DNA from 3 places in the Shewanella sp. SACH genome. Region 1 is predicted to be linked to each of the others. Evidence: predicted binding sites of a transcription regulator. Region 1 holds the regulator's gene; each other region holds the start of a gene.
What was found. Region 1 encodes sigma-54, which starts transcription at its own class of promoters, with help from an activator protein. Its sites were predicted from a motif close to GTTGGCACGNNNNTNGNNT; they were not measured.

Region 1 (10,406 bases):
GTGTTTTGGGTGATCTGCACCACAATCACATCACAGCGGTTTGCCTTGGGATGAGTTCAGCTTGATCCCTTTACCGATTTCACGTTCTGTATGGGGATAAGTCACAAGAATGACTTTTAGCGCCCAGAGGAGAATATGACTATGATAAGCAAACACGTGTTAGTTGCCTTGAGTTTAAGCCCTGTCATCATGGTGGCTGCTGTACAAGGAATGCCGATGAAAGCCGAAGTGACCACAGGAGCGGCGCCGATAGAATTGCGCGCCGCAGGCAGTTTAAAGACTGCGATGAAGGATATTATTGCCGCTTATCAAGCCGAGTCGCACACGAGTGTTGCGGCACAATATGCGCCATCTGGTTTACTGTTAAAACGCATTCAAGAGGATGAAAAAGTCGATATTTTTGCCTCGGCGAATATGAAACATCCGCAGGCGTTAGTGGATGCGGGTCAGGGGAAAGCGGTGCAAATGTTTGCCCGTAATCAACTCTGCGCGGTTGCCCAGGATAATGTTCAGGTGACGAGCGCAACGCTACTCGATACCATGTTAGATCCTAAGGTCAAACTTGGCACCTCAACCCCGAAAGCCGATCCGGCGGGTGATTATGCCTGGGCCGTTTTTGCTAAGGCCGAAGCGGTAAAACCCAATGCGAAAGCCGCGTTAGAGACCAAGGCATTGCAACTGACTGGCGGCCCTGAGAGTGCTAAACCACCTAAAGATCGCAATCCTTATGGCTGGGTGATGGAAAACAAGCAAGCAGATATCTTTTTAACCTATTGCACCAATGCTGTGCTGGCTAAACAAGAAGTGCCGAGTCTCCAAATCATCGACTTACCGCAGGAACTCGCCGTGGGGGCCGACTATGGTTTGCTGGTTTTGCAGGGCGCCAATGCTGCCGCAACGCCGTTAGCTGAGTTTATTCTATCGGCAAAAGGTCAAGCGATTCTGAGCAGTTATGGTTTTCAACCACCGGCAAAATAGCCTTGTTTAGCTTTTTTGCGAGATAAAAACGGCACCCTTTCGGTGCCGTTTTTGTTATAAACTCAAACTGTTAAAGCGTTAAAGCACTAGTGCGTTAGTGCATCAGATAGAGCGTCGCTAATCCGAGGAAGGCGAATAGACCAACTACGTCAGTGACAGTGGTGAGCACCATGCCGCCAGCGAGGGCGGGATCGATTTTAAGGCGTTTTAAAATCAATGGAATACTCGCACCTGCAAGCCCAGCAACTGTCATGTTGATCAGCATGGCGCTGCCAATTAATCCTGCGAGAGCCATATCATCCTTCCACAGCAACACGGCAATAAAGACTAAAATCGACCACATTAAGCCATTGAGAAAGCCAATCGATAATTCTTTACCAATAAGCCAACGGGCGTTGCTTTGGCCTATGTGGCCTAAGGCAATACCGCGGATCACGAGCGCTAAGGTTTGATTACCAGCCACACCGCCCATGCTAGGGACAATTGTCATCAAGATGGCTATTGTGGCAAATTGCTCGATAGTGCCTTCAAACATATTACTAACTGAGGAGGCGAGCAGTGCCGCGAACAAGTTAATCGTGAGCCAGAGTGAGCGACGTAGGGTACTTTTTAGCACTGGGCCAAAAGTATCCTCGTCATCGTCCATCCCCGCCATCCCCATCATGGAATGTTCGGCATCTTCGCGGATAACATCGACCACGTCATCGATTGTTATTCGTCCTAGCAGCTTGCCATCGCTATCAACAACGGGAGCTGATACCCAGTCATTGCGTTCGAATTTCTGCGCCACTTCACTGTCGGACATGCTCACAGGAATACTTTGGATATCGGGGTCCATGATGTTGCGAATTGTGGTGCTTGGCGCGCAAGTCAGTAGATCTGCCAGCCTGACACCGCCGAGCACTTTGTCCTGTTTATCGACGACATATAAGGTATCTGTGGTGTCTGGCAGGTTGCCCCTTTGGCGAAGATAGCGCAGCACCACATCGATATTTACATCGGGTCTTAAGGTGACGGTATCTGTGTTCATCAAGCTGCCGGCGGTCTCATCGGGATAGGATAAGGCCTGTTCTACCCGCTGGCGGTTTTGTTCTGTCATCGACTGCAGCACTTGCTTGTAAACGGCATCGGGAAGACTACGCAGAATATAGGCCAGATCATCGGTGTCCATGCTCGCCGTCGCTTTCGCAACTCGCTCAGGACTCATGCTGCGGATCAGCGGATCTTTGAGTTCTTCGCTTAACTCGTCGAGTATGTCGCCTATTTGTTCCTGATCGATAAGCTGCCACAGCACTTGTCTGGCGCTGGGTGGTGAGGATTCTAAGATCAGCGCGATATCTGAGGCGGCCATTTTTTGCAGCATGTTACGCACGTGCACAAACATGCCACTGCTAAGCGCTTGGTTTAACTGGTCGAGACTATGTCCGGTGTGATCGTTTTCTGAATTATCTACGGGCATTTGTCCTCCATAGTTGTCCGCCACTGTGCGGCAAATTGGTTCGAGAGTGCGCTGCTTGGCGCAGGGCTGAGACTTAGCGGTGACTTCGCGATAACTATGCTTCAGTCACAGATAGAGCGCTCTGGCATAGGTCATGCGTTTTACGCATAGATTAAGGCGGCTAAAACTAAGATGAGTCAGCGGTAATGCTCGCTAGTGTAATCGCCTATGGTTCGTGTCGTCGAGCGACAAATGTGTCGCCAAGCTTTTGAAACGAGATGTGAACTGCACAAATAAGCAGTGCTAAGTGTGAGGTGTACTAATCTGAGTGCCTGTGTGGAACGCTGAGTATGAAATCAAACTAACAGGCTTCGTCAAACTTAGCGTCGATTAAGGCACAAATGGCATCCAGAGCTGGCTCAGCATCTGGGCCTTCGGCGATAAGTTTAATGGTTTTACCCATGCCAGTCTCAAGCATCAATAAGCCGAGTACGCTGGCGGCGGATGCCTGTTTATCGCCTTGTATCAAGGTGATGGTCGCATCAAACTCGGATGCCAGTACCACCAACTTAGTGGCGGCACGGGCATGTAATCCCAGTTTGTTACAGATGGTGATCTGACGTTCAAGCTTTGGCATTATTCAGCTCTCGATGGCGGGCATAAACTTTATGTTTACCGTTACTAAAGCGTTTAGCCAATTGCTCTGCGACGTAAACCGATCTGTGTTGCCCACCCGTGCAGCCAATCGCCACAGTTAAATAACTGCGATTGTTGCGCTCGAGATGTGGCAGCCAAGTTTCCAGTAAATTTTCGATTTGCCAGATGAACTTATTCACGAGTGGTTGACGATTTAAGAACTCAGCCACGGGCTCATCTAAGCCTGTCAATGGACGCAGCGCCAGTTCCCAGTGTGGGTTAGGCAGGAAGCGCACATCGAACATAAAGTCGGCTTCGGTTGGCATACCGTGCTTAAAGCCAAAGGACTCGAAGTTAATCACTAACTCTTTATCGACGCTGCCGAGCAGAATTTGTCTCACTTGATCGCTTAAATCATAGATATTCAAATTTGACGTATCTATGTAGTGATCGACCAGTTTTGACATAGGCTCGAGCAGTTTCCCTTCCAGCTTTATCGCTTCTTGCAAAGAGACTTGGCTCTTCGACAAAGGATGCAAACGGCGGGTCTCGCTGTAACGCTTAAGCAGAATTTTATCGCTGGAATTGAGGAAGAAGCTGGTTAACTCAGTATCAGGAGGCAGGCTCGCGAGTTGCTTCACTAAGACTTTATCCTGCTCAGGCATGTTACGCACGTCGACACTGATGGCGACGAGATCGTTACTGCCTTTGAGTTGCTCAAGCAAAGTGCCGATTAAGGGCAAGGGAAGGTTATCGACACAATAATAGCCGAGATCTTCGAGTACCCTTAGGGCGACAGATTTGCCTGAGCCTGAGCGGCCCGACACTATGACCAGTTTCATCCAGTGATTACCTGATAGAGTTCCGTTTCATCATGCGTCTTGCGTAATTGCTTTAATATTTGCTTGTCGCTCAGCTTTTCGGCCATGCAAGACAAGGTACTTAAGTGCTGCTGACATTGGTCTGCAGGCACCAGTAGTGCAAATAAAATATCAACAGGTTGCTTATCGATAGCATCGAATGCTATCGGCTCTTCACACTTAATGAGTATGGCAATGGGCTGATCTATATCGGCTAGTCGACCATGTGGAATGGCGATGCCGTTACCTATACCTGTGCTCCCCATCTTTTCGCGCGCCACTAGGCTTTCGAATATCTCTTGAGATGAGAGGGTCGGGTACTGGGCAGCGACTAAGTCGCTGATGAGTTCCAGTACCTTTTTCTTGCTGCCCGGAGTGGCGCAGGTAGTGCACTCCGGCCGCAGTATGGTACAAAGTTCCATTATTAGTGTTTTGTTAACTTCTCTTTGTGTTTAATAACCTGACGATCAAGCTTGTCAATCAGGGCGTCTATAGCGGCATACATGTCAGCATGCTCTGAAGTAGCAAAAACTTCACCACCGATAAGATTTATTCTCGCTTCGGCAATCTGTTGCATTTTCTCGACATTGAGCACAACGTGCACATTATTGATCTGTTCGAAATGGCGTTCAAGTTTTGAAAACTTTTCTTCTACATATGCGCGTAACGATTCGGTAATTTCGACATGGTGTCCACTCAGGTTTATTTGCATAGAAACGTCCTCCGATATCCACTGTAGGTTATAAACTTTTACGCTGATTAGAAGGCGGAATGAGCATAGCCTCTCGGTACTTCGCAATGGTTCTGCGGGCTACGTTGATCCCTTGTTCTGCCAGAAGCTGTGCCATCTTACTGTCGCTTAATGGTTTTTTCTGGTTTTCCGCTGCAACCAGTTTCTTAATGAAGGCTCTGATTGCTGTGGATGAGCACTCCCCACCATCGTCAGTACCGACGTGGCTAGAGAAGAAGTATTTTAGTTCAAAAAGTCCCTTAGGGGTATGCATGTATTTCTGTGTCGTCACCCTTGAGATGGTCGACTCATGCATTTCTACCGCTTCGGCAATATCGTTAAGCACCATAGGTTTCATGGCTTCTTCACCGTATTCAAAGAAACCTTGCTGATATTGGACGATACAGTTCGCCACCTTCAACAGGGTATCATTACGGCTCTCTAAACTCTTGATAAACCATTTAGCCTCTTGCAGATGACCACGAATAAATTGGCTATCGGCTTGGCTTTTAGTGCTGCGCGCCATCGAGGCATAATGTTGGTTTACATTGATTTTTGGCATGCAGTCAGGATTCAGCTCAACCACCCAGCGGCCATTTTTCTTCGACACTGACACATCTGGGATGACGTATTCGTCATCGTTGGGCGTAATCAATAAACCTGGGCGGGGATTGAGAGTTTGGATAAGCGCGATGCCGTCTCTTAATTCATCCTCTTTTAATTTAGTCTTACGCATCAACAATCTAAAATCGCGGGCGGCGATCAGATCTAAATGATCTTTGATCAGCATGCGGGCGTTTTCTAGGTTGGGCGTGTCAGCGGCAAAATGCGACAGTTGGATCAACAGGCACTCGCTTAAATCGCGGGCGGCAACACCAATGGGATCAAAATGTTGAATGCGCTTTAGTACGGCTTCGACTTCGTCGAGCTCAACCTCAGAATTGCCCATGGCTTCGAGGATTTCGTCAGTGCTTTGGGTGAGATAGCCTTGATCGTCGATGGCATCAATAATAGCGGTGGCAATGGCTAAATCGGTTTCAGAAAACGGTGTGAGGTTTTTTTGCCATTCTAAGTGTTCATACAAGCCTTCACTGGTCTCACCTTGGAAGGGCATATCATCTTCACGACTGCCGCCGGGGCCAGAATTAGGGGAGGCGGTGAACACTTCATCCCACGTGGTGTCCATGGGCAGTTCGTCGGGCATGGATTCTTTGGTTAAGGACTCTGCCGTGTCTATGGTGGAGCTGTCTTTTTCTGGCGGCAGGGTGCTAGATTCACTGAAATCCGTATCGGATAGCGTTTGGTTTACAGGGTCTTTAGTGGCGTCGAATTGATCCTCTTCCAGCTCGAGAAGGGGATTAGAATCTAAGGCTTGCTGGATCTCTTGCTGCAGTTCTAATGACGACAGTTGCAACAGACGGATGGCCTGTTGTAATTGTGGCGTCATGGTTAACTGTTGACCCAGTTTGAGCTGGAGTGACGCTTTCATGTTACCGCTGATCCCTACGTTATTATTGTTGGATGAGGTCGCTTGTTATCATCTTGAGTGGAGTCCAATGGTGGCATAAATTGCCTGCATTGGCTCCGCTTGATTAACTATAGCCTGAATTGTTCACCTAAGTACACAGCCCTAACTTGCTGATTGTCTAAGATCTCTGCGGGTGTTCCTTCGGCAATCAAGTTTCCGTGACTCACGATATAGGCATGTTCACACACATCTAATGTCTCACGGACATTGTGGTCTGTGATCAACACGCCAAGGCCACGACTTTTGAGCTGTTCGATAATCTTTTTAATGTCGATAACTGAAATCGGATCGACACCAGCAAAGGGTTCATCGAGCAAAATGAACTTAGGATTTGCTGCTAACGCCCGCGCAATTTCGACACGGCGACGTTCACCCCCCGACAATGACATGCCTTGGCTGTCACGGATATGGGTGATGTGGAACTCTTCAAGCAGATGCTCTAGCTCTTCTTCCCTTTGCTCTTTTTTTAATTCTTTGCGCGTTTGCAGCACGGCCATGATGTTGTCATGGACGGTCAGTTTACGGAAGATACTGGCTTCCTGTGGCAAGTAACCTATGCCTTTGCGGGCGCGCAGGTGCATAGGATCTGCGGTTAAATCATCATCGTCGATAAAGATGTGGCCTTTATCGCTTTTAACCAGACCGACGACCATGTAAAAGGTGGTGGTTTTACCCGCGCCGTTCGGGCCGAGTAGGCCAACGACTTGACCGGTTTTGACCGTCAGACTGACGTCTTTAACCACTTGGCGACTCTTGTAACTCTTCGCCAGATTTTGTGCTCTTAGGGTGATTTGGGTCATTTAGAGTCCTGCTTTTTCACAGGTTTATCTGCTGGCGCGTCTGGTTTGGCATCATCTTGATAGCTTTCTGGCTGAATAATCGTGATCACGCGATCGTCGCCACTGCCGGTACTCTCGGCAATCAATTTTTGCTGGATGATGTTGTAGCGGATCAAATTACCCGTCACTTGGCTGCCCGCTTGATCTAACGAGGCTAAACCTTTAAGTGTCAGGGTGCGGCTCGCCATATCGTAACGAATTTCTTTCGCGCTCGCTGAGGCTGGACGGCCATCGTCTAACACTTGGCTGTACGTCGCAGGGTTACCTGTGGCCACTAAAATTTTGCTATTTTCACCTTCGGCAGAAAATGCACGCAGTTGATCTGCATGGATTTTAATCGAACCTTGGGTGACTTCAACCGGACCAAAGAAGATGATCTGGTTGTTCTTGATATCTGCCGTTTGGCTCACAGCCTTGATTTTGACTTCCTGTTTCAGGTCGTCGACTTTAGCAAAGGCGCTCATGCTCATTATTAGCATTAGGCTGGCAAGTAATACGTTATTTTGCTTCATATGTTCCTACTACCTGACTGGTCAATTGCACTTCTTGCGCGTTGAGGTCGGCATAAAGGCCTTGGCCTTGAATATTAAAATCTTTCCCTGTGACGTAAATGGTGCGGTCAGAGGTCATTATCATCGTATTGAGATCGAGTTCCAGATAACTGGTGGACAAGGTCTGGATCGGTTCTTCTGGGCTAATGGCATCAATAATAACATTGTTTTCTAATACAACCTTGCCCGTTTCCTTGTTTAGCTTGCCCTGATCTGCTCTGAGTTGCCATTGTGCTTTACCTTGGTCTGGATAAACAAGATAAACAGGTTGAGTAAAGTAAGTTTGATTCGTTGAATCATAATGTTCCATGTGTTTCGCCGTCACACGGCTATTGACTAGCCCTTGTTCGTTGAACTCAACACTGCGCAGATCTTCAACGATGAAATCTGGGGTATTTTGATCTTTTACTCTGTTATCGGTATCACCGCTGTGTTTGTTCTGCACTTGCCAATAAAGCACTAATGCCGTTCCAAAAAAAGCGATAATCGCGAGTGTCACACGACTCATATACTCATTCCATGGGCCGAAGTGAATTTATTTTGACTGAGTAGCAATAGATCTGTGAGTTCACGCAAGGCACCGTGGCCGCCATTGAGCGTAGTCACAAAGTGGGCGTGCTGACGAACATAGGGATGACCATCGGCTACGCTGACTGCTAAACCGACGACATTCATTACTGGCAGATCGACAATATCATCACCGATATAAGCCACTTCTTCTGGGGTAACACCATAGAGTGCGAGCAATGCTTCATAGGGCTCGAACTTATTGTCTACGCCTTGGTAGATATGAGTTACGCCAAGCGCCGTCATACGGTTTTCAACGATTTTGGATTGACGTCCAGTGATCACCGCAAGATTAAAACCGCTGGTGAGTATCGAGCGCACGCCATAGCCGTCGCGAGTGTGGAAGGCTTTTAGCTCTTCGCCGCTATTGCTTAGGTAAATACGACCATCGGAAAACACCCCGTCGACGTCACAGATCAACAGTTTAATCTTTTGCGCGCGTTGCCACACATCATCACTGATTGGGCCGTAAAATCCTTGCTGTGGCATTAAATGACTCCTGCTTTAACCATGTCTAGCATGTTAAGAGCGCCGATTGGATGGCGGTCTTTATCGATAACAATTAATCCGTTGATGTTTTTTGAGTCCATCACTTGCAGCGCTTGGGCCGCCAACACACCGTCTGTGATGGTCACGCAGTTACGGGTCATCACATCGGCGATGGGCGTAGTACGTAGATTCACTTCGGCATCGATAACGCGGCGTAAATCACCATCGGTGAAGATACCAACCAGCTTGCGCTGATCATCGATAATCGCCGTCATGCCTAAGCCTTTTTTGGAAATTTCGTACAGGGCTTCTGTGATGCAAATATCGTGGTTAACGAGCGGTAAGTCATCACCGCTATGCATGACATCGCAGACTTTTAACAATAACTTACGCCCTAAAGCACCGCCAGGATGGGACATAGCAAAGTCATCACGGGTAAAGCCTTTTGCCTGCAGTAGCGCAATGGCAATGGCATCGCCCATCACTAAGGTCGCGGTAGTGCTTGATGTTGGCGCGAGTCCAAGTGGGCAAGCTTCTTCTGGGACTTCAATACATAAATGTACTTTAGATAAGCGCGCCATGTTCGATTCGGGTTTACCTGTTACCGCGATAACTGGCACGCCCATACGTTGGATGACGGGCATTAAGGTGAGGATTTCGCTCGACTCACCAGAATTAGAAATCGCTAAAATCACATCGTTATCGGCTAATACACCGAGATCGCCGTGGCTGGCTTCACCCGGATGCACAAAAAATGCGGGCGTTCCTGTGCTGGCGAGGGTGGCAGAAATCTTATTGCCGATATGGCCCGACTTGCCCATTCCCATGACAATCACTTTGCCTGTGCAGTTAAGGATCAACTCGCAAGCTTCTGCAAATTCAGCCGAATCAACATATTGATAAAGATTGTCTAGGGCTGACTTTTCAATGTCGATAACTTTACAGCCCCATTGGCGCAGTTGTGATTTGTCTACCATGTCTATCTCTCTTTTTGCATTGTCTTTGTCGCCCCATTGATGGGATTGGAATAGCACAATTTGGTACGCGATAAAGATGATATGTAATAGGCTTTCTGCCAAGTTTTAGTTTGTTTTCAGACGATTTAGCTTATGTCTTGTTGTGGTGAATTCCCTAAAGCAACAAAACAATTGCGGCAGGCTAGAGCGATTGATCCGACTCGTCAAGTTCAGCTGCGGTAGCTATTCATGCACAATAACCTGTTTCGCGGCCGAAGGTCTTGAGCAATATCATCGTCTTTGTCGTTTATTTCAATGCATTTATCCCGTATCGCGGCGGGTATTACCGCACGGGATGCCTCTATTTCACACTCGTATATCGACTCATTGCACCTAAAATTGGACGAAGAGCGAGCTAAGTGCGAACGAATTAGCCAATATCGCCAATTCTGCAACTAGGTTGAAAACATTAAGTAACATTTTACCTGTGCAGAGTGAAAACTTAGGGCGCATTTTCGCTGTAAATGAGGCAAATTGAAAGTATCGCAGGGCGATAGTGTCGATTCGGTTGTAGGTTAAAGCGCAATTACGTACAATTTGCGGCTCTTCGATTGGTCAGTCTAGGAATACTAGGATCACCTCTTTTGCAAATGTCGGAATCAAGCATGACTCAAGAACAAACGCCGTTGGTTGAGATCCGTAATTTGGGTTTTAGCCGCGGTCAGCGTGTGATATATGAAGATATTAGCCTGTCCATTCCAAGGGGCAAAGTGACGGCGATCATGGGGCCGAGCGGCATAGGCAAAACGACCCTGTTAAAGTTGATCGGCGGCC
Region 2 (10,406 bases), 800 kb from region 1:
ACGAGTTCACTTTGCTGAGTGAGTTGAGACTTATCAGTGTGGTTTGCCAGAATATCGTCATTAGTCTTGAGTTCTTTCAGACATTGTGATTTTTCGTTAGCAAGAGAAAGCAGTAAATCGGCGTTTTGGTCAACCAAAGCGCCTTTTTCCTTGAGTATGATTTGCTTAAGAACAGCCAAATGGGCGTGTTGTAGATCTACCAGTTTAGCTATTTCAGTCATAGTTACTCTTTATTCAAGTCATTAAGTTCGGCTTCAAAACTTGCAATATTGGCAGCCAACTTTTCTGGGTCAATTTTATAGCGGCCTTCGGCGATAGCCTGTTTAATTTCGGCTACTTTCTTTTGATCAACTTCAGGAAGGCTCGCCATTTTAGTCTGAGCTCCTTGAAGTTGTTGTGCTTGCGCTGTAATCACCACTGAGTCGCTTCTTTGTGGTGTTGTCGATTTTGTGGCAACTTGAGCAGATTGATCGCTGCTAGTTTTAGTTGCACCTGAACGAACTTGTGTGGTCGTTGCAGTGTTGAGTTTGCTAATATCAATTGCCATTTTCGGCTCCAGCGTCGTGTGTACGGGATTTCTTAACTGGGGTATCGGCAGCTTATAAAAAAGCTTTAGATTATTTTACATTCTTACTTCAACTTCGCCAATGCCCGTGACTATAGCATCTAGTTCTTTGTTTGAACTGCTATTTTTGACTCTGATCCGATCGCCTTTATTGCCATCTTGTAGGGCTTCGCCCGCAGTTTTAAGTTCGAAGGAGTTAGAACGAACATAAATAGATACCGAGTCGTTTTTACACACGAAGCATAAGTTATTGCTCAATATAGGATTATCCTTCGAGACGCGTCGTTTGACTCGCACACCAGCTAATTTACTTGGATCATCAAATTCAGCGCCTCGTAAACTATTTTGCTCAATGTAACGGATTTCAACTTGGCTAGGGGAGATGAGTTCGCCAGGCGCTAAGGTTTCAGTTGTGACAACAACGGGGAATAAAATATCCACTCTAACCGAGATATAAATCTGCCAAGGGTAAGCGAGCTCTTGCGTATTGCAGCTGACTTTTAGGGTGTTATTACGGCTAATTTCCCTGTTACTAGCCAATTCAACCTTAATCGGCGACGAACATTGTGACGGCAGCATTCTTGCGTCAACTATTTGCGGCGAAATATCGACTTTGGCATTTGCTGGCACGGATATCTTTTCTGAAATAAGCGCTTTAGCTAATTCTGAGATGGCCGATACGGTGGGAACAATAGGCTCTGCACTCGCAAAAGCGGGCATGAAGAGGGCGAAAACACTAAAAAAACAGACTAAATTTACTTTCATAATGAAGAGACTAGCTTGTAACGCCAGAATGCACCTATACTTTTATCAAGTTCGAAGCTGACCACTGTAATAATAATTTGCATCACTGTCAGAAGATTGACTCAGTTTCGACTATGTTTATCGATAGATAAGACGTAAGCAATTAATATGCCTATACTCAAACGAGTCATAGGGCCGTACATAAACAGAACAACAAGGCAGAGTTATGTCGAGTATTCTTGATTCAGTCAACAAACGAACCCAGCTCGTTGGTCAAAACCGTTTAGAATTGCTGCTTTTTAAATTAAACGGTCGTCAACGGTTTGGGATTAACGTGTTTAAGGTGAAAGAAGTACTGCAGTGCCCGCCACTGACAACTTTGCCTAAACTTAATCCTTATGTTAAAGGTGTCGCGCATATTCGCGGTACGACTATTTCAGTTATTGATCTGAGTGCGGCAACAGGTGGTAGACCTTTAGCGAGTACTGAAAACTGTTTCATCATTATTTCTGAATATAACCGCAGTGTTCAAGGTTTCTTGGTCAGTTCTGTTGAGCGGATTATCAACATGAATTGGGAAGCGATTATGCCTCCGCCGCAAGGTGCCGGTCGTTATTCTTATCTGACGGCTGTAACTGAGATTGAAGGTGAATTGGTTGAAATTCTCGATGTAGAAAAAATCTTAGATGAGATTTCACCGGTTAAAACCGCTATCAGTGAAGAAGCAAATGAAAAGCTGACCCTCGACAGAACCCAGCATTACCATATTATGGTTATCGATGATTCTGCCGTGGCGCGTAAGCAAATTATTCGTTCACTCGAGTCATTGAACTTACAAATTGATACCGCAAAAGATGGTCGAGAAGCGTTAGATAAGCTTAAAGAAATCGCCAAAGAAATGGACAATGTTGCCGATGAAATCCCTCTCATTATCTCAGACATTGAGATGCCTGAAATGGATGGCTATACCTTGACCGCTGAGATCCGAGACGATCCTAAGCTCAAGCATATTAAAGTGGTACTGCATACGTCGTTAAGTGGTGTATTCAATCAGGCAATGGTTCAAAAAGTGGGGGCCAATGACTTTATCGCTAAGTTTAATCCCGACGAACTGGCTGCTGCTGTGAATAAACACTTAAGTTTGTAAGTGCAGTAGTTAGTACCTAGATACGCTTTACGCTATAATCTCGACTTTATAACATGATGGTTTCGCACTGATTTTGGTGCTTGCTATAGGATTTAGGATGTGAATGTGCCAAATAAATCACTCGCTGAAGCTGAATATAATCAATTTAGGTTGTTCTTAGAGCAACACAGCGGCATCGTACTGGGTGAAAATAAGCAATATCTGGTGCGCAGTCGTCTAGCTCCTCTGATGGGGAAATATAACCTGCCATCCTTATCCGATGTGGTTAAGCATTCGATGAAGCCAACGGAACGTGCACTTCGGGCTGAAGTGATCGATGCTATGACGACCAATGAAACCCTTTGGTTTCGTGATCGTTATCCATTTGAGTTATTGCATAACGTTTTGTTACCTGAGTACAGTCGTTTAGGTCGTCCACTTAAGATTTGGTCAGCCGCGTGTTCATCTGGGCAAGAACCCTATTCATTGGCGATGACGATTCTTGAGTATCAGCAGAAGAAGCCTGGTGCGCTTGCGGGTAGTGCGTCAATTCAAGCCACTGATTTATCGCCTTCCATGTTGGAACGTTGCAAAAATGCTGAGTACGATAGCTTGGCATTAGCGCGCGGTTTATCCGAGGAGCGTAAGCGTCAGTTTTTTGATGCTTTGCCTTCAGGCAATATGAAGTTAAAGGATAATGTTAAGCGTTTGGTGAACTTTAGGGCACATAATCTGCTTGAAAGTTATAGCTTACTTGGTAAGTTCGACATTATTTTTTGCCGCAATGTGCTGATTTATTTTGCGCCTGAGGCAAAGGCAAAAATTTTGCGGCAATTCGCTGCCGCTCTTAATCCAAAAGGGATTCTATTTCTCGGTGCTTCTGAATCTATTGCTGGTTTAACGGATGAGTTTGACATGGTCCGTTGTAACCCTGGGATTTATTACCAGAAAAAGACTTAAGTCTGCTGCTTTAAAGAAAATTACCGACATTTGTCGGTAATTTTTTACCCATCACTTGCTCATCCCTATTGTTATTCTCATTATTCTCCTATGTTGGCACATGAATTGCTTTATTTCCGTGAGTAACACGAGGAGGCAATTTTATGGCGATCAATTTTGATAATGCACTGGGTGTGCATCAGTACACTCTCGGTATTAGAGCGCAGCGAGCTGAAGTCATTTCGAGCAATATCGCTAACGCCGATACGCCACATTATAAAGCCCGTGATGTAGATTTTTCTGCGGCAATGCAGGCCGCCCGTGGCCAACAACAGCAGCGTAATAGTCTTGAAATGCAAGAGGCAGACAAGCATTTTGGTCTTGCTGAGTTGACTGGTCAATTTGTTAAGTTCCGCGTGCCAAATCAACCCGATACTGGTGATGGTAATACAGTTGATATCCAACAGGAACAATCGGCATTTATGCAAAATGCCCTTGAATATCAAATGTCGCTTGGTTTTTTAGACAGTAAGTTTAGTGGCATGAAGAAAGCGCTGAGAGGGGATTAATCATGAGTTTATTTAGCATATTTGATGTTGCTGGCTCAGGAATGTCGGCTCAATCGGTCAGGTTGAACACCACTGCGAGTAATATAGCTAACGCTGATTCCGTCTCGAGTAGCGTAGATAAGACCTATCGTTCCCGTCATCCTATTTTTGAAGCTGAAATGGCCAAAGCCCAAAGTCAGCAACAAGCCTCTCAAGGTGTTGCGGTAAAAGGTATTGTTGAAAGTGATAAACCACTACTAAAAGAATACTCGCCCGATCATCCAATGGCGGATGCGGACGGCTTTATTTATAAACCGAATGTTAATGTCATGGAAGAAATGGCAGATATGATTTCTGCTTCGCGCTCATATCAAATGAATGTTCAGGTCGCTGAAGCAGCTAAGTCTATGCTGCAACAAACACTTGGGATGGGTAAATAACATGTGTTACTTAGGAGGTAAGCTGTGAGCCTCATTAATCAAATTAACCAAGCATCGGCGCAGACGGCTCAAAATAAGAGTCAGTCAAATGCTGTTACGACCAATTCATCAACCAGCTCAACGGGCAATCCGTTTCTTGATGGCATACGTTTGCCAAAAGATTCGATAGTACCGGAAGCGAAAAGCCAACAGTTAACTCAAGATGATTTTTTCTCGTTATTAAGCCAACAGTTATCGATGCAGGACCCTTTTAAGCCTGTTGACAATGATCAAATGATTGCGCAGATGGCATCATTTTCGACGGTTGATGGTATCGGCAAGTTAAATGATGAAATTGTTAACTTAAACAGTGTCATGACGTCGAGCCAAGCACTGCAGGCATCGGGACTTGTTGGTCGTAAGGTTTTGATCCCAACCGATACTGGTAATATTTCCGCAGAAAGCCCAACGATGAAAGGTGTAGTCAGTACCCCTGATAAAATTCCAGAGATTACTGTGCGTATCGAAGATGAGAAGGGCCAAGTTGTCACAACCTTTAAAGTCGATGGTAGCGATGGTGGTAACGTCGATGTGAACTGGGATGGTTTAGATAAGAATGGCCAGCCAGTGGTCGCAGGTAACTATACGATTAAGGCGAGTGGTTTAGTGGATGGGAAATCCCAAGAGCTGCCCGTTTCAACCTATGCTCATGTGAGTAGCGTTTCTTTAGGGACGGCCAGTACCGGCGCCATTCTTAACTTGAGAGGCGGTATGGGGATCAAGTTAACCGACGTGTTAGCTGTGTCTGAAACTTAAGTTTATACAAAATAATTTTGTAGAATCCGAATTGGGCGTTTGTTGTCCGCAATTGAATTGAGTCAAAAGTAGAGGTGAATTATGTCGTTTAACATTGCATTGAGTGGCATTTCTGCCGCACAGAAAGATTTAAACACCACGGCGAACAACATTGCGAATGCGAATACCATTGGCTTTAAAGAATCGCGAGCTGAATTTGCGGATGTTTACGCTAATTCTATTTTTTCAAATTCCAAAACAGCTGTCGGTGGTGGTGTCGCAACGAGTCAGGTCGCCCAGCAATTCCATCAAGGCAGCTTACAGCTGACAAGTAACTCCCTTGATATGGCAATTAAAGGCGGTGGCTTCTTTGTCACTGCCTCTGAGATCGGCAGTCTTGACCATTCGTTTACTCGTGCAGGGGCATTTAAAGTCGATTCAAATAACTACATGGTTGATTCTGCTGGTAATTTTTTGCAGACGTTCCCTGTGGATAAAGATGGTAACTCGACATCGGTAAGTTTGACTACAGCTAAACCAGTGCAAATCCCTGATACTGCAGGTAGCCCAATAAAAACTGAAAATGTCAGTTTACAAATGAATCTAAATGCTAAGGAAAGTACCCTTGACCCTGCTGCATTCGATCCTCTAGACCCTAAGACATACAATAACGTTACCTCAATGACTATGTATGACTCACTCGGTGAGCCACACATCATGACAACCTATTTTGTTAAGCCTAATGATGCCTCTTATAATGGAGAGAGCAATTGGGTGGCCTATTACGCTATTGATGGTAAACAAGTCGATCTAGATGGTGCTGCAGGTACTTATCAAACGGATACTACGGGCGATGGTAATCCTGACTCAACCAGTACAGCGCAAACAACCGGCGGTTGGAAGGGCTCTGTACTCAAGTTCAATTCTGTTGGTGTCTATACCGGTAGTGATCCAGCGGTCGTTAAGACTGAGACTTTAGGTGTGGGTGGTGCAGGCGTTTTAGGTGCTGGAGCTGATGGCACTCAAGATTTAACAATCAAGTTTAATGCGCCAACTCAATATGCTGCTCCTTTTGCGGCAACAGAGTTAACACAAGACGGTACTACTGTTGGTCGTTTAACTAACGTTGAAATTGGTGCTGATGGTTTAATTACTGCAAGTTACTCGAACGGCTCAAGTGTGCCTTTAGCGCGGGTTGCCTTGGTTCGATTTGCTAATGAACAAGGTTTAACACAAGTGGGTAACACTTCGTGGAAAGCTAGCTTGAATTCTGGCCCTGCTCTTGCTGGTGAGGCAAACAGCGGTACTTTTGGTAGCATAAGTTCATCGGCGTTAGAGCAATCGAACATCGATTTGACCACTGAACTGGTCGATTTAATTTCTGCGCAGCGTAACTTCCAAGCGAACTCTCGTACCCTTGAAGTGAACAACACGCTGCAACAAACCGTATTACAAATTCGCTAATCATTACATTGTTTGACTAAGTGTTGCCGCCAGTGGCAACACTTAGCCTTTATCTAGCTGTCAATTCACTTCATTTTCCTATTCTTCAATTCTATCAGTAAATTAAACGTCAATTTTGTTGGCATGATGCTTGCTTTGCTATTGTCATGTAGAAAATTTGACGGAGCAGTCTGTGGACAAATTCCTTTATGTCGCTATGAGTGGCGCCAAGCAAAATATGAATGAGCTGGCGCTCCGTGCGAACAACCTAGCCAACGCGAATACCGACGGTTTTAAATCCGATATGGCGCAAGCTCGCTCGATGCAGGCCTTCGGTGAAGGATTGCCGACAAGGGTGTTTGCGATGACAGAATCTCCGTCAGCAAATTTTCGCTCAGGTCCAATAAAAACGACTGGACGGGATCTCGATGTTGCCATTAAAGGCGACGGCTGGTTTGCCGTGCAGGCAAAAGATGGCAGTGAAGCCTATACCCGCGCTGGCAGTTTAAGTTTTGATTCCACTGGTTTATTACACAATGACAGGGGAAATCCTGTTATGGGTGATGCCGGTCCCATAGTGTTGCCACTTCCTATCGAGAAAGTTTCAATTTCTCAGGATGGCATTATTTCTGTGCGACCTCAGGGCGCTACTGCTGAAGTGGTGGAAGAGGTCGGTCGCTTGAAACTCGTTAATCCGGGTAATGCCGAGATGATGCGCGGTGAGGACGGACTGTTCCGGCTCGTGTCTGGCAATATCGCTCCTGCCGATCCTAGCGTAGGTGTTGAAAGTGGCGCAGTGGAAGGCAGTAACGTAAACCCTGTCGATGAAATGGTGTCTTTGATTGACCTTCAGCGTCAGTTTGAATTGCAAGTCAAGATGATGAAAACCGCGGAAGAAAATGATCGCGCTTCATCTTCATTAATGCGTATTAGTTAGGAGATAGATTATGCATCCGGCGTTATGGATTAGTAAAACTGGCTTAGACGCACAGCAAACTGACATTGCGGTGATCTCGAACAACGTGGCGAACGCCAGTACTGTGGGCTACAAGAAAAGTCGCGCAGTATTTGAAGATTTGCTTTACCAAACAGTTAACCAAGCGGGCGGTGTCAGCGCTTCTAACACTAAGTTACCTAATGGATTAAACATAGGTGCGGGTACCAAAGTCGTCGCCACACAGAAAATGTTTACCCAAGGCAACATGCTCACTACGGATAACTCATTGGATCTGATGATTGAGGGCCCAGGTTTTTTTGAAATCCAGCTACCCGATGGTACTGCGGCCTATACTCGAAATGGTCAGTTTACCTTAGACGATACGGGCCAGATTGTGACGCCTGGTTCTGGCTACTTGCTGCAACCCGCGATCACGATTCCTGACAATGCGACCAGTATTACCGTTTCCGCTGAGGGTGAAGTTTCAGTGAAAACCCCAGGTACAGCAGAGAACCAAGTTGTGGGTCAGTTGACTATGACGGATTTTATTAATCCATCGGGTCTGGATCCTATGGGACAAAACTTATATACGGAAACCGGTGCGAGCGGCACACCAATTCAAGGTACCGCTTCGTTAGATGGCATGGGAGCGATTCGCCAAGGCGCCTTAGAAACCTCTAACGTTAACGTGACCGAAGAACTTGTGAACCTTATCGAAAGTCAGCGCATTTACGAGATGAACTCCAAAGTGATTTCAGCGGTAGATCAGATGCTGTCTTACGTGACTCAAAATTTATAGAGGCAAACATTATGGCTAGATATCTTGTGTTGGCCGTCGCGTTATTGCTTGCAGCTTGTAGCTCGACGCAAAAGAAACCCCTTGCGGATGATCCCTTTTATGCGCCGGTATACCCAGAGGCACCGCCGACAAAAATTGCCGCGACTGGTTCTATTTATCAAGACAGTCAAGCATCTAGCTTGTATTCGGATATACGTGCTCACAAAGTTGGCGACATTATCACTATCGTTTTGAAAGAGTCGACTCAAGCGAAGAAGAGTGCAGGCAATCAGATCAAAAAAGGTTCTGACATGAGCTTAGATCCCATTTTTGCTGGTGGTAGTAATGTATCCATTGGCGGAGTGCCAATTGATTTACGTTATAAAGATAGCATGAACACTAAACGTGAATCGGATGCGGATCAGAGTAATAGTTTAGATGGCAGCATCTCGGCAAACGTGATGCAAGTGCTGAACAACGGCAGCTTAGTGATCCGCGGCGAAAAATGGATCTCAATTAACAACGGTGACGAGTTTATTCGCGTCACAGGTCTGGTTCGCTCGCAGGACATTAAACCTGATAACACTATCGATTCAACGCGAATGGCCAATGCCCGTATTCAATACAGTGGCACTGGCACTTTCGCAGATGCTCAAAAAGTGGGCTGGTTAAGCCAGTTCTTTATGAGCGACTGGTGGCCCTTCTAAGGAGTCGTATCATGAAATATAAACTGGTGTTAGCCGTTGCCGTGCTAGTGTTTTCTCTACCTAGTCAGGCTGAACGAATTAAAGATATTGCCAATGTGCAGGGTGTACGCAGTAACCAGTTGATCGGTTATGGCTTAGTGGTTGGTTTGCCGGGAACGGGTGAAAAAACCAGTTATACCGAACAAACCTTTATGACTATGCTGAAAAATTTCGGTATTAATCTTCCTGACAACGTCAAACCAAAGATTAAAAACGTTGCTGTGGTTGCCGTACATGCGGATATGCCAGCCTTTATAAAACCGGGTCAAGATCTTGACGTCACCGTATCTAGCTTAGGCGAAGCCAAAAGTTTACGCGGCGGCACCTTATTGCAAACCTTTTTGAAAGGCGTTGACGGTAATGTGTATGCGATAGCCCAAGGCAGCTTAGTGGTGAGTGGTTTTAGTGCCGATGGTTTAGATGGTTCAAAGGTGATCCAAAATACTCCAACAGTTGGCCGTATACCTAATGGTGCGATTGTCGAGCGCAGTGTGGCGACCCCATTTTCAACTGGCGATTATTTGACGTTTAACTTACGTCGTTCTGATTTTTCGACTGCACAACGGATGGCCGATGCGATTAATGAGCTATTAGGCCCTGATATGGCGCGTCCTTTAGACGCAACATCTGTGCAGGTCAGTGCTCCGCGTGATGTATCACAACGGGTGTCTTTTTTAGCTACGCTTGAAAACCTCGATGTTATTCCCGCAGAAGAATCTGCCAAAGTGATTGTTAACTCACGTACTGGAACCATAGTGGTTGGGCAAAACGTGCGTTTACTCCCAGCGGCGATTACCCATGGCGGCATGACCGTCACGATTGCTGAGGCAACCCAGGTTTCACAGCCAAACGCCTTGGCCAATGGTCAAACAACTGTCACGAGCAATAGTACGATTACAGCGACAGAAAGTGACCGCCGTATGTTTATGTTTAATCCTGGCACTACGCTGGATGAGCTGGTTAGAGCGGTTAACTTGGTCGGTGCAGCCCCCTCAGATGTGTTAGCAATACTGGAAGCGTTAAAAGTGGCAGGAGCTTTGCATGGTGAACTTATCATCATCTAATTTCTGTCGGGAAAATCATGGAAAAGCTTTCAAGTTCATCACATTTTCTTGACCTGGGCGGCTTAGATTCACTCCGCGCCCAGGCTCAGAAGGATGAGAAGGGCGCCTTGAAAAAGGTCGCCCAACAATTTGAAGGTATTTTCGTGCAAATGCTGATGAAAAGTATGCGCGATGCCAATGCGGTTTTTCAGTCTGATAGTCCTCTCAATAGCCAATACACTAAGTTTTACGAGCAGATGCGCGATCAGCAGTTATCGGTCGATTTATCTGACAAAGGGGTATTGGGCCTTGCCGATATGATG
Region 3 (10,406 bases), 700 kb from region 1:
GCCTACCACGAAGGTATTCCGGGTCATCATATGCAGATCGCCATTTCCCAAGAGCTGCAAAATATTCCTAAGTTCCGCAAGTTTGGTGGCTATACCGCGTATATCGAGGGCTGGGGTTTATATAGCGAATCTTTCCCGAAAGAAATGGGACTCTACGCCGATCCCTATTCTGACTTTGGTCGTCTAGCAATGGAGCTATGGCGTGCATGTCGCTTAGTCGTTGATACAGGTATCCACGCTAAAAAGTGGACCCGAGAGCAAGGCATTGCCTATTACGTGGATAATACGCCCAATGCTAAATCAGATGCGGTGAAAATGGTTGAACGCCATATCGTTATGCCATCGCAAGCGACAGCCTATAAAGTGGGCATGATTAAGCTGCTGGAACTCAGACATAAAGCAGAGCAACAGCTTGGCAGTCAATTTGATATCCGCGACTTCCATACGCTAGTACTTGCTAACGGCGCATTGCCACTGGATGTGTTAGAACAACAAGTCGATCTCTGGATAGCCAGTAAGAAGAAGGCCTAATACCCTAATGTTTTAATGCCTTAATGCTGAGTCGTGAAGCATTGTTAACCTGCTTCACGACTAAAGCGACATAGATAGCTACGCCCAATAAAAAAGCCACTCGAAAGTGGCTTTTTTATTGGTACCATTATCCCGTTAGATAACAGAACCCTTCTCACTGTGGGTCACTATATTTGTTGTATTAATTTATGCTTTAGCACTCGCCTTCACACACTTAACACACAGTTGCGACTTTAGGGTACAGGGAGACAAAACGCTTGCCTAAGGCTACACAAACCATCAATAAAAAATTACCTCAGCGATAAGGCTGAGGTAAACCAAAAACTAGGATGATGGTTTAAAGAGCCAACATTGTTTTAGTTCTCAAACTTCTGTTGGCTGTGATCCAAAACTGCATTAATGCCGACCTGTACACAAAAATTGAAAGGGGTCATTTCCAATAAACGTATAGGACTCAGGTCATTCCGAATCAACTGCCACCATTGTATTCAATTAAGAACAGAGTTCAAGGATGTTATAAAAAAGTGCTTTAGAACACCCTAAAAAATCATCAGCAAATGTACTCATCAACTCAATCTAAAGTATTGATTTTAAATGAACATAAAAGTGCTTGGTTAATTTAAAATCACATAAGACTGCTTTTGAGAACAATGTTTCCTATTTTACTGACGTTTACTGAATAATTCGACATAGGGAGCATCCCAATACGGCGGCGTTCCTATGTGATCTTTGATGAATTCGATAAAAGAACTGACCTTAGGTGCTAAGTGCTTACGACGGGGATAAACCGCCTGCAATGGCAGATGGTGGGTCAATTGCCAATCCTTCAGTAAAGGCACTAATGTTCCCTTGGCAATTTCATCTTCCATCAAATAACTTGCAAGATACACAACCCCAAGACCACTGATTGCAGCAGATTTTAATGCTGGCGCGTTATCTACCCTGAAATTGCCCGATACGCCAATTTCACAGTAATCATCACCCTTCTTAAATTGCCACATGCTGTGCTCGTGCCACTCGCCTTGATAGACCAAACAATTGTGGTCAACTAACTGCTCAGGTCGTGTTGGCTCGCCATGTTGAGCAATATAGCCTGGAGAAGCAACTAACAGGAATTGGCACTTCATCAGAGGTCTAGCAACCATGCCAAGCGGTAATTGCTCCGACATAGTTAACAATAAATCTAAGCCTTCACTCACTACATCTACTTTATGGTCCAGTAAGCTCACTTGTAGCTCAAGCTCAGGATGTTTTGCCATAAAGGATGGCAGCGCAGGAATGATATGCATCACCCCAAAGGATTGGGAAATCCCCACCTTGAGCACACCGCGGGTCGCATCATTTAAGTTATGCACGCTGGCTATCGCTTGTTCAGCGTCACGCAGCAGTTCTTCACCTTGCAGATACAGCAAATGCCCTGCTTCAGTCAGGCTTAAGCTACGGGTGGTACGTTGGATTAATTGAACACCAAGTCTATGTTCAAGATCGGCGACTTGTGTACTGACCTTAGACTTAGAGATCCCAAGCCTTCTTGCGGCGGCACTAAAACTACCAGCTCTGGCCACATGAGTAAAAATCGCAATAGGTTCTAACAGTTCTAACATGGAAGTCGCCTTAAGCTGTTTACGACAATGATATTAACTTTCGGTGAGTAGCAGTGGTTAGCGTAATCATCGCTTTAAAATAACCATAGCATTGATATCTCGCATTAAAGTGATATAACGCAGAGATTTAGACCGAAAAAGTCCACTAAAGTAGGGTGTTATATCTGACTGATATGCCAGCTTTTAATTATATTTTAAGAGTATACCAAATATTCGTCTCTAGACTGTAACATTCCGAACTAAATCGCTGCAAGCCAAGCCTACAAGCCACATCGACTTTATCCTCATAGCTTTCGCCACTAAGAATTAGCCAATAAAAAAGCCCCTAGGCGATAAATTGACTAGGGGCGTAGCATTCAAATTTGACTCATGCACAAGGAGATAGAAGTTATTGCAGTTAAAACTCAGGGCTATTCACAAAAACTATTAACAAGGACGATTAACAAGAACTATTCACGCAGCTCCTTGGTTGAGTTTTGTGTCAACGCATAAGGCGCGAGTTCTGGTACTTCTTGGCGTAATTGATTTTCAAGCACTAACAGATTTTCAAATCGGTCGCATAAACGGTCAGCCTTAGCTTCCAGCCCCTTAGATTGACTCTCAATTTGTTGCTCAATATCTTGGCCTAAGTTGTCAATTTTCTTAGAGAAGGCATCCATTTTGGCTTCAAAACTATCACCGTCACCCGACATGATTTGGCCACCTATGGTCATCATAATGGTGCCCACTGAGTTCTGAACAATTTGCTCCATTTCCTGCTCGAATTCGTCGTTAAAGGTGTTCTGAATTGAGTCTTCCGTCGCACCGAGATAGAAGCTATCGCCATGACGGTAGGCCACTGAATCAACGCGCTTTTGGACACCTGCCATCATTTCATCGAATTTAGCACCGGCCGCATCGCCCATTAAAGGGGTTAACGCCATGCTCACCGCTTGGGACGCTAATGCGACGGCCTCGTTCACGACTTCAATCACTTCAGGCACTTGCGTCGACACTTCATCGGCGTATTGAGTCACTAACTTTCTTTGCTTATCGGTTAAGTTTACTTGTTTGCCTTCAACAAATAACTTATCGACTTCGATGCGATACTTTTCTGTGCCCTTCTCGCTCATGACTAATTTTTTAGGTTCAACCATAACGTCATAATTTAAAGAGACTTCACAGCGCTCATCGACTTGAGGCTCTGTTTGCGCTTGCGCCAACTGTAGGCTAGATGCCCCTAAAATCACGCCGGATAAGGCGAATCCAGTTAATAGCTTATTTAATTTCATGTTGTTCGTCCTTTAATCTGAATAATTCGATAAACCTAAACTACTGAATAGCTTAAAGCAGGAGACGTGCCAACTTTATAACAATATGATTATATTGGATTTAGGAAAGTTAGCACTAAAAGGTCATTAGCGAAATTCGCTAACTTTTAGTCTGATAGTGCTAATAAAAAAACGATAGGTAAAGCTAGAAAATAGATCGGCCAAGACGCTGACTTAAGTGCTCAAGCATGGCAGTGCCAGCAAGCGAATTGCCATTGCCATCGAGTTCTGGCGACCAAACACAAATCGACAGTTCCCCAGGAATAACGGCAATGATGCCACCACCGACGCCACTTTTACCTGGCATACCAACACGATAGGCAAACTCACCTGCACCATCGTATAGGCCCGAGGTCGCCAACAGGGCATTAAGCTGCCGAGTTTGCACCTGAGAGATAAGCTCAGTCCCCGTTATGCTTTTGCCGCGATTAGCCAAGTACAACATGGCCTTAGACAAGTCAGCACAATTCATCTTTAAGGCGCAGTAATGAAAATACGTGCGCAGCACAGTATCGACATCGCCTTGAAAATTACCAAACGACTTCATCAAATAAGCAATCGCCGCATTGCGCGCACTGTGCTGATATTCGGAGTCGGCCACTTGTTTGTCGAAACTCACTTTATCGTTTTGGCTTAGTTGCCTGACTAACTCGAGCATTCTGTGTTTAGGTGCACCTAAACGACTCTGCAATAAGTCAGCAATCACTAACGCGCCAGCATTGATAAATGGGTTGCGCGGCTTGCCACGTTCTAACTCGACTTGTACTAAAGAGTTGAATGAATGGCCCGAAGGTTCTTTGCCAACTCGGCACCAAATTTCGGCTTCTTCATATAAAGTTAACGCTAAGGTTAAGCTGAAAACTTTGGAGATACTTTGAATCGAAAACGGCTCAAGGTAATCGCCCGCACCTAAGGTTTCACCATCAACAGTTGTAACGGCAATGCCTAATTTTCCAGCATCAACGCTGGCCAGTGCGGGGATGTAATCTGCAACCTTTCCTTGGCCGAGCAAGGGTCGAACTTTCTCGACCACTTCCTCAAGTAATGCCAACTCGGGCATTAACCCCACCAAATGTCGTACAGTTCGCTAACTTCAACCTGAGAAACTTTTTGGTTCGCCCAGAATGCCTTAACTGCAGCAATATCTTCTTCGGTACATTTGCCGATCGTTTGGGTTGCGATAATGCCTTCCCATTCGATGTGACCGCCGCCATGGAAACCTAACTTACGGGTTTCGATCACTTCATCGATGAATTTATCCACAGTTGCATCGATATCGGCTTCTGATACAAATGCATCAAAAGTCCAAGCCATATCAAAACCTAACTCTTGGAATTCATCAACGCGCATTTTCTTACGTAAACGACGGCTACGATTAGTTGCCATAGTGACTTTCCCCGTTGTGTTAAAAAACTAATTAATCAATTGAAATATCTAGATTAAGCGATACGCTCAAACATCAGATCCCATACACCGTGACCCAATCTATGGCCGCGGGCTTCAAACTTTGTCAGTGGGCGATGATCAGGACGTGGCACCACAGTGCCGTCACTCGACTGGTTTTGATAACCAGGAGCCGCTTGCATCACTTCCAACATGTGCTCGCTGTATTCTTCCCAATCGGTTGCCATATGGAACACGCCGCCAATTTTTAGCTTGCGGCGGATCAGTTCAGCAAATTCAGCTTGTACGATACGACGCTTATGATGACGTTTCTTATGCCAAGGATCGGGGAAAAACAATTGCACTCGGGCCAATGAACCGTCGGCAATCGCATGTTCTAATACTTCCATGGCATCATGGTGATACACACGTAAATTAGTCACACCCGCGATGGCGGCATCGCTTAAGCAAGAACCGACACCCGGTTTATGCACTTCAATACCAATAAAATTTTGCTCTGGTGCGTCTTTAGCCATTTGCACTAAAGAGGCGCCCATGCCAAAGCCAATTTCCAGCACAGTATCGGCTTCACGGCCAAAAACGTCGCTCAGAACCAATGGCGTTGGGCTGTAATCTAAGCCCATTGTTGGCCACTGGCTTTCAATAGCTTGGGCTTGGCCTTTCGTTAAGCGACCTTCTCTTAGGACAAAGCTTCTGATCTTACGCAGATACTTGCCTTCTTCATTAAATTCAGCGGTAGTGACTTCGCTCATTTTTGCCTCGTCTAGTGGACAGCACCATCATAAAAGAAGGGCATTATCCAAAGTTCAACATACAGTGCAAGCACTAATGGGGCGAAAGTATACCAAGATTATTTGAGAGTGCGAATTTAGCAGTGATTTTCGGCTTTTTAGCCCTTATCCACTTGTCTTTGAGCTTGTCTAAGAAGATAACTGCCGCTACACTGCGCCGATGAAATCTACAGCCTCCTTCGCTACACGTATCGTCTCTTGGTACGACAATCACGGTCGTAAAACCCTCCCTTGGCAGCAAGATAAAACCCCATATAGCGTATGGGTTTCTGAAATCATGCTGCAACAAACTCAGGTTGCGACTGTTATTCCCTATTACCTTAAATTTATGGCGCGTTTTCCCGATGTGTTAGCACTTGCTAACGCGCCAGATGATGAGGTGTTGCATCATTGGACTGGCCTTGGGTATTACGCTAGGGCGCGTAATCTGCATAAAGCAGCCAAGATGATCCGCGACGATTATAAGGGATTATTTCCAAAGGATTTTGAGCAAGTTCTTGCGCTGCCTGGCATTGGTCGCTCGACAGCAGGCGCGGTATTGTCACTGTCTCTTGGCCAGCATCACCCGATCCTCGACGGTAACGTCAAACGCGTGTTAGCAAGACACGGCGCCATAGCAGGTTGGCCGGGGCAAAAAACGGTCGAAGCGCAGCTTTGGCAGCTAACTGACACCTATACGCCGCAGCAAGATATTCAGAAATATAATCAAGCCATGATGGATATCGGCGCCAGTATTTGCACTCGTAGTAAACCTAACTGCGCCGCTTGCCCTGTGGCGATTGATTGCAAAGCTCAGCTGATTGGCAGACAAACCGATTTCCCCGGCAAGAAGCCTAAAAAAATCATACCGACCAAAGCGGCGTGGATGTTAGTGCTAATGCAAGACAACCAAGTGTTTTTAGCTAAACGTCCGCCAGCGGGAATTTGGGGCGGACTTTGGTGTTTCCCTGAGTTTGCCACCCAAGCCGCACTTGAAACCCACCTCGAAGAGCAAGGGTTTGCTGCGCAGCCTCTCGAATGGCTAACTGGCTTTAGGCACACGTTTAGCCACTTCCATTTAGATATTCAGCCCATGATGCTTAATTTAGATAACACCCACGGCAATAAAGAGAGCGTGGGCGCTGTCATGGAACAAAACCAGTCTCTCTGGTATAACATAAGTCATCCTTCCAAAGTGGGACTCGCCGCCGCCACCGAGCGCGTGCTAGCCAATTTGGGATCACTCGTTCAATCCGCAGTCAGTAAGGAATAATCATGGCGCGTACAGTCAATTGCGTATATTTAAATAAAGAAGCCGACGGCCTAGACTTTCAACTGTATCCAGGTGATTTAGGTAAGCGCATTTTTGATAACATCAGCAAAGAAGCTTGGGGCCTATGGCAAAAAAAGCAAACCATGCTGATTAACGAAAAGAAACTCAACATGATGAATGTTGATGATCGTAAGTTTCTTGAAGAACAAATGACCTCTTTCCTCTTTGAAGGTAAAGAAGTAGAAATTGAAGGTTTTGTGCCTGAAAAAGACCAAGATTAATTCTTGTCGTTAACTTAACGACAAAGCTTACAAAAAAGCGCCTTTCGGCGCTTTTTGTTTATTCATCTCGTGAAGAATAACTGAGCGTTACTTACGCACGCCTTCAACCACAAGATCTAACTCAACATGGCTAGACGCTGGGCCTAAATCCATTTTGATACCGAAATCTTTCATCGCAAACGTGGTTGTGCCAGTAAAACCTGCACGGTAGCCACCCCAAGGATCTTGACCTTCGCCCACTGCATGGGCATTGATCGCTAATGGCTTAGTGACACCATTTAAGGTTAAGTTGCCGTTAATCACTAAGTCGCCATTACCTTTATCTTCAACTGTGGTTGAGGTAAACGTCGCTTGCGCAAACTTACTCGTGTTAAGGAAATCGGCGCTACGAATATGCTTATCACGCTCGGCGTGGTTTGAATCTACACTGAGCGTATTTACAGTCACATTCACTTTAGCCGCAGTGGGTTTAGCCGCGTCATAGCTAAAGTCGCCGCTAAAATCATTAAAGCGACCAACGACATAGCTATAACCTAAGTGGCTCACTTTGAAAGTAATAGAGGCATGTGCTCCTTCACGGTCAATGACATAGTCCGCCGCTGAAGCCGCCATCGGAGCCAATAGAGATGCACCAATCAGTGCGCTTAACAGTTGCTTTTTCATTGTGTTATCCTCGATTAAATTTAATCATTTTGAGTAAAGTTGCGTCTTTATCGATAAAGTGATGCTTTAACGCACCAGCAGCGTGGATCACTACGAGTGCGATTAAGCTATAAGCTGCGTATTGGTGGATATCGCCTGCTATATCAGCTTGGTTTTCAAAAAAAGGTCCAAATCCTGGTAGTTCAAACCAGTCAAACACCATAATTCCACGGCCTTCTGCCGTTGAAATAAGAATGCCGGCACACATGATCACCAGCAGCAATACATAAATAGCTAAATGCGCAATATGAGCAGCCAGCCTCTCCCAAGGCTTATGATTCGCCTCTGGTACGGGCTTAGGATTCACTAAGCGCCACAACAGACGGAATAACGTCACTGCCAAGAGTAAAATCCCGACGCTCTTATGTAGATGTGGCGCTGTCTTGTACCACGCGCTGTAGTAGGTTAACTCCACCATCCACACACCTACCGCAAACAACCCAATGACGACGATCGCACTCAGCCAATGAGTCACAATTGCGGTTATCCCATAAGCCAACTTACTATTTCGAAACATACTGCGACTCCGTATTCGCGTTTTCTTCATGCCATCCATGAAATAATATTCATTATCATAAGTCTAATTTTAAAAACTAAAATCAGTAAAAATCGCTCATATCTTTCTAAATTTTAGAAAGTAAGCCGACAATTAGGATTTATGAGCACAAATCTATAGTAAACATCAGCATCCCCCTGACTTGAAAAATACAGTCAACGAATGAAATTGACCTGAATTCACAGAATAAGAGATAAAAAACAGCCAAGATGCACATTAAACCGCCGAACGAGTTATTAATTAGGAAAAAGCACTTGCAGAGGTGAAACTCACTAGCTAATATAGCCGCACTTCGAACAAGACGGCTCAGCCAGCGAGTTCAAAGTAGTCAACTAAAACTTATTTTAGTTGCCCGAATAGCTCAGTCGGTAGAGCAGAGGATTGAAAATCCTCGTGTCCCTGGTTCGATTCCGGGTTCGGGCACCACAATTTAGCCGGCATAGCTCAGTTGGTAGAGCAACTGACTTGTAATCAGTAGGTCCCGAGTTCGACTCTTGGTGCCGGCACCATATAAACAACGAAGCCACTCAATGAGTGGTTTTTTTGTATCTGAAATTTGAATTAGTTCAAAGCAAAGTGCAACTGACTTACTCTCGATAATTCCAGTAGGCCCCGAGTTCGACTCTTGGTGCCAGCACCATATAAACAACTAAGCCACTCAATGAGTGGTTTTTTGTATCTAAAAATTGAGTTAGTTTAAAGCAAAGTGCAACTGACTTACTCTCGATAATTCCAGTAGGTCCCGAGTTCGACTCTGGTGCCGGCACCATATAACAACGAAGCCACTCAATGAGTGGTTTTTTTGTATCTGAAATCTGTAGTCAATCGCTACTAACTCACGTCAACACCAGCAGTTTATGTGTTACTTATCCTGAAAAGAACTTACTATCGAAACCCGCCTTATCCAAGTACTCGATAAATTGCATAAACAGAGCGTAAATATTCGCCGCATAAAAAAGCCACTCATTGAGTGACTTTGGGCTCTTATACAAACTATCAGATCAAGCAGCTCGCGCTTATTTAATTAGCTCGAGTGGCATAGGCCTATCACCGGCTTGAACTTGATGTTGAACATGGCGCCACCCTTGAGTGAGCTCACTAAGATGTGCTTTTCTCTCGGGGAATTGCGCAGAAAGTTTTTCGATAACATCGATTTGCTTCTTACACAATAATGACCAACGATCTGCATTTGATAAGTACATGGCGTTTTCCTTAACTGAGGGGTTACTTTTCCTTAGCCAGTTAAGTCTAGGCGGGAATGATTTTATTGCCAATTCAAAATTGCGTGTTAGCGCACTGTTAAAACAAGTCACTCAGGAGTATCTTTGACCTATAAACATAAAATAGGAGGCGTTATGACAGCCGATATTTTCAAACTCATTTTTGTCGCTATTGGTATATTTCTCGTTTACAAACTGATATTTGGTGGCAAGAAAGGTCTGACTATTTTTGAAATGCATTTTAAAGATGGTCGCATGACTCTGCATAAGGGCAAGATCCCCGAACGATTCGAGCGGGAATGTCGCCACATTGCTAAAGCAGAAAAACTGACGTGTACTGTTAGGGCTGAAAAATCTGGAGATGTACGCTTACATATTTCTGCCAACGTGAGTGACAATGTGAAGCAAAGGATACGTAATCTGTTTCCGTTTGAATATTATGACAAAAAGTCGATAGATAACAGTCGTCAAGCAGGCTAGTTCTTCGCCTTTCCCCTAGCAACCTCAATACTTAACCCTCAATGCTTGTTGAAGGTTAAGTATTGAGGTTGCAGCGAGTCCCTAACCCACTCTTCTTATTTAAACTTAACCGGATACCAAGGTTTTAAAAAATCGGATTCTAAACGACCATCTTCCCTCGCATCTCGAATACGGCGTTCATTATCTTGCACCATAGGATCGCTGGCTGGTTGATAGGGATCGGCTTTTGTCTCAGCTTGTTCCTCAAACATAACATCAAAGGATGAACAAGCAGT

Region 2: the regulator sigma-54 is predicted to act here: its motif matches at 6,718-6,736, upstream of flgF (flagellar basal-body rod protein FlgF).
Region 3: the regulator sigma-54 is predicted to act here: its motif matches at 3,462-3,480, upstream of BM607_RS12140 (YggN family protein).

Annotation. Positions count from the first base shown of each region.
Region 1 is NZ_MPDG02000002.1:252,797-263,202, forward strand. It holds gene BM607_RS08895 (molybdate ABC transporter substrate-binding protein) at 142-978, shown strand; gene mgtE (magnesium transporter) at 1,073-2,437, opposite strand; gene BM607_RS08905 (HPr family phosphocarrier protein) at 2,778-3,053, opposite strand; gene rapZ (RNase adapter RapZ) at 3,040-3,894, opposite strand; gene ptsN (PTS IIA-like nitrogen regulatory protein PtsN) at 3,891-4,334, opposite strand; gene hpf (ribosome hibernation promoting factor) at 4,337-4,624, opposite strand; gene BM607_RS08925 (RNA polymerase factor sigma-54) at 4,653-6,131, opposite strand; gene lptB (LPS export ABC transporter ATP-binding protein) at 6,239-6,970, opposite strand; gene lptA (lipopolysaccharide transport periplasmic protein LptA) at 6,967-7,521, opposite strand; gene lptC (LPS export ABC transporter periplasmic protein LptC) at 7,508-8,068, opposite strand; gene kdsC (3-deoxy-manno-octulosonate-8-phosphatase KdsC) at 8,065-8,616, opposite strand; gene BM607_RS08950 (KpsF/GutQ family sugar-phosphate isomerase) at 8,616-9,593, opposite strand; gene mlaF (phospholipid ABC transporter ATP-binding protein MlaF) at 10,238-10,406, shown strand, end outside.
Region 2 is NZ_MPDG02000002.1:1,057,031-1,067,436, forward strand. It holds gene BM607_RS12565 (flagellar protein FlgN) at 1-221, opposite strand, end outside; gene flgM (flagellar biosynthesis anti-sigma factor FlgM) at 224-547, opposite strand; gene flgA (flagellar basal body P-ring formation chaperone FlgA) at 623-1,330, opposite strand; gene BM607_RS12580 (chemotaxis protein CheV) at 1,536-2,456, shown strand; gene BM607_RS12585 (protein-glutamate O-methyltransferase CheR) at 2,556-3,395, shown strand; gene flgB (flagellar basal body rod protein FlgB) at 3,539-3,943, shown strand; gene flgC (flagellar basal body rod protein FlgC) at 3,946-4,362, shown strand; gene flgD (flagellar hook assembly protein FlgD) at 4,387-5,157, shown strand; gene flgE (flagellar hook protein FlgE) at 5,239-6,600, shown strand; gene flgF (flagellar basal-body rod protein FlgF) at 6,773-7,516, shown strand; gene flgG (flagellar basal-body rod protein FlgG) at 7,527-8,315, shown strand; gene flgH (flagellar basal body L-ring protein FlgH) at 8,327-9,001, shown strand; gene BM607_RS12625 (flagellar basal body P-ring protein FlgI) at 9,013-10,104, shown strand; gene flgJ (flagellar assembly peptidoglycan hydrolase FlgJ) at 10,122-10,406, shown strand, end outside.
Region 3 is NZ_MPDG02000002.1:954,396-964,801, reverse strand. It holds gene BM607_RS12150 (DUF885 domain-containing protein) at 1-531, shown strand, start outside; gene BM607_RS12145 (LysR family transcriptional regulator) at 1,194-2,135, opposite strand; gene BM607_RS12140 (YggN family protein) at 2,585-3,406, opposite strand; gene glsB (glutaminase B) at 3,591-4,505, opposite strand; gene BM607_RS12130 (YggL family protein) at 4,505-4,831, opposite strand; gene trmB (tRNA (guanosine(46)-N7)-methyltransferase TrmB) at 4,885-5,601, opposite strand; gene mutY (A/G-specific adenine glycosylase) at 5,801-6,892, shown strand; gene BM607_RS12115 (oxidative damage protection protein) at 6,895-7,173, shown strand; gene BM607_RS12110 (YceI family protein) at 7,261-7,836, opposite strand; gene BM607_RS12105 (cytochrome b) at 7,841-8,392, opposite strand; tRNA gene BM607_RS12100 (tRNA-Phe) at 8,782-8,857, shown strand; tRNA gene BM607_RS12095 (tRNA-Thr) at 8,865-8,940, shown strand; gene BM607_RS12090 (hypothetical protein) at 9,448-9,633, opposite strand; gene BM607_RS12085 (DUF3634 family protein) at 9,787-10,131, shown strand; gene BM607_RS12080 (hypothetical protein) at 10,227-10,406, opposite strand, start outside.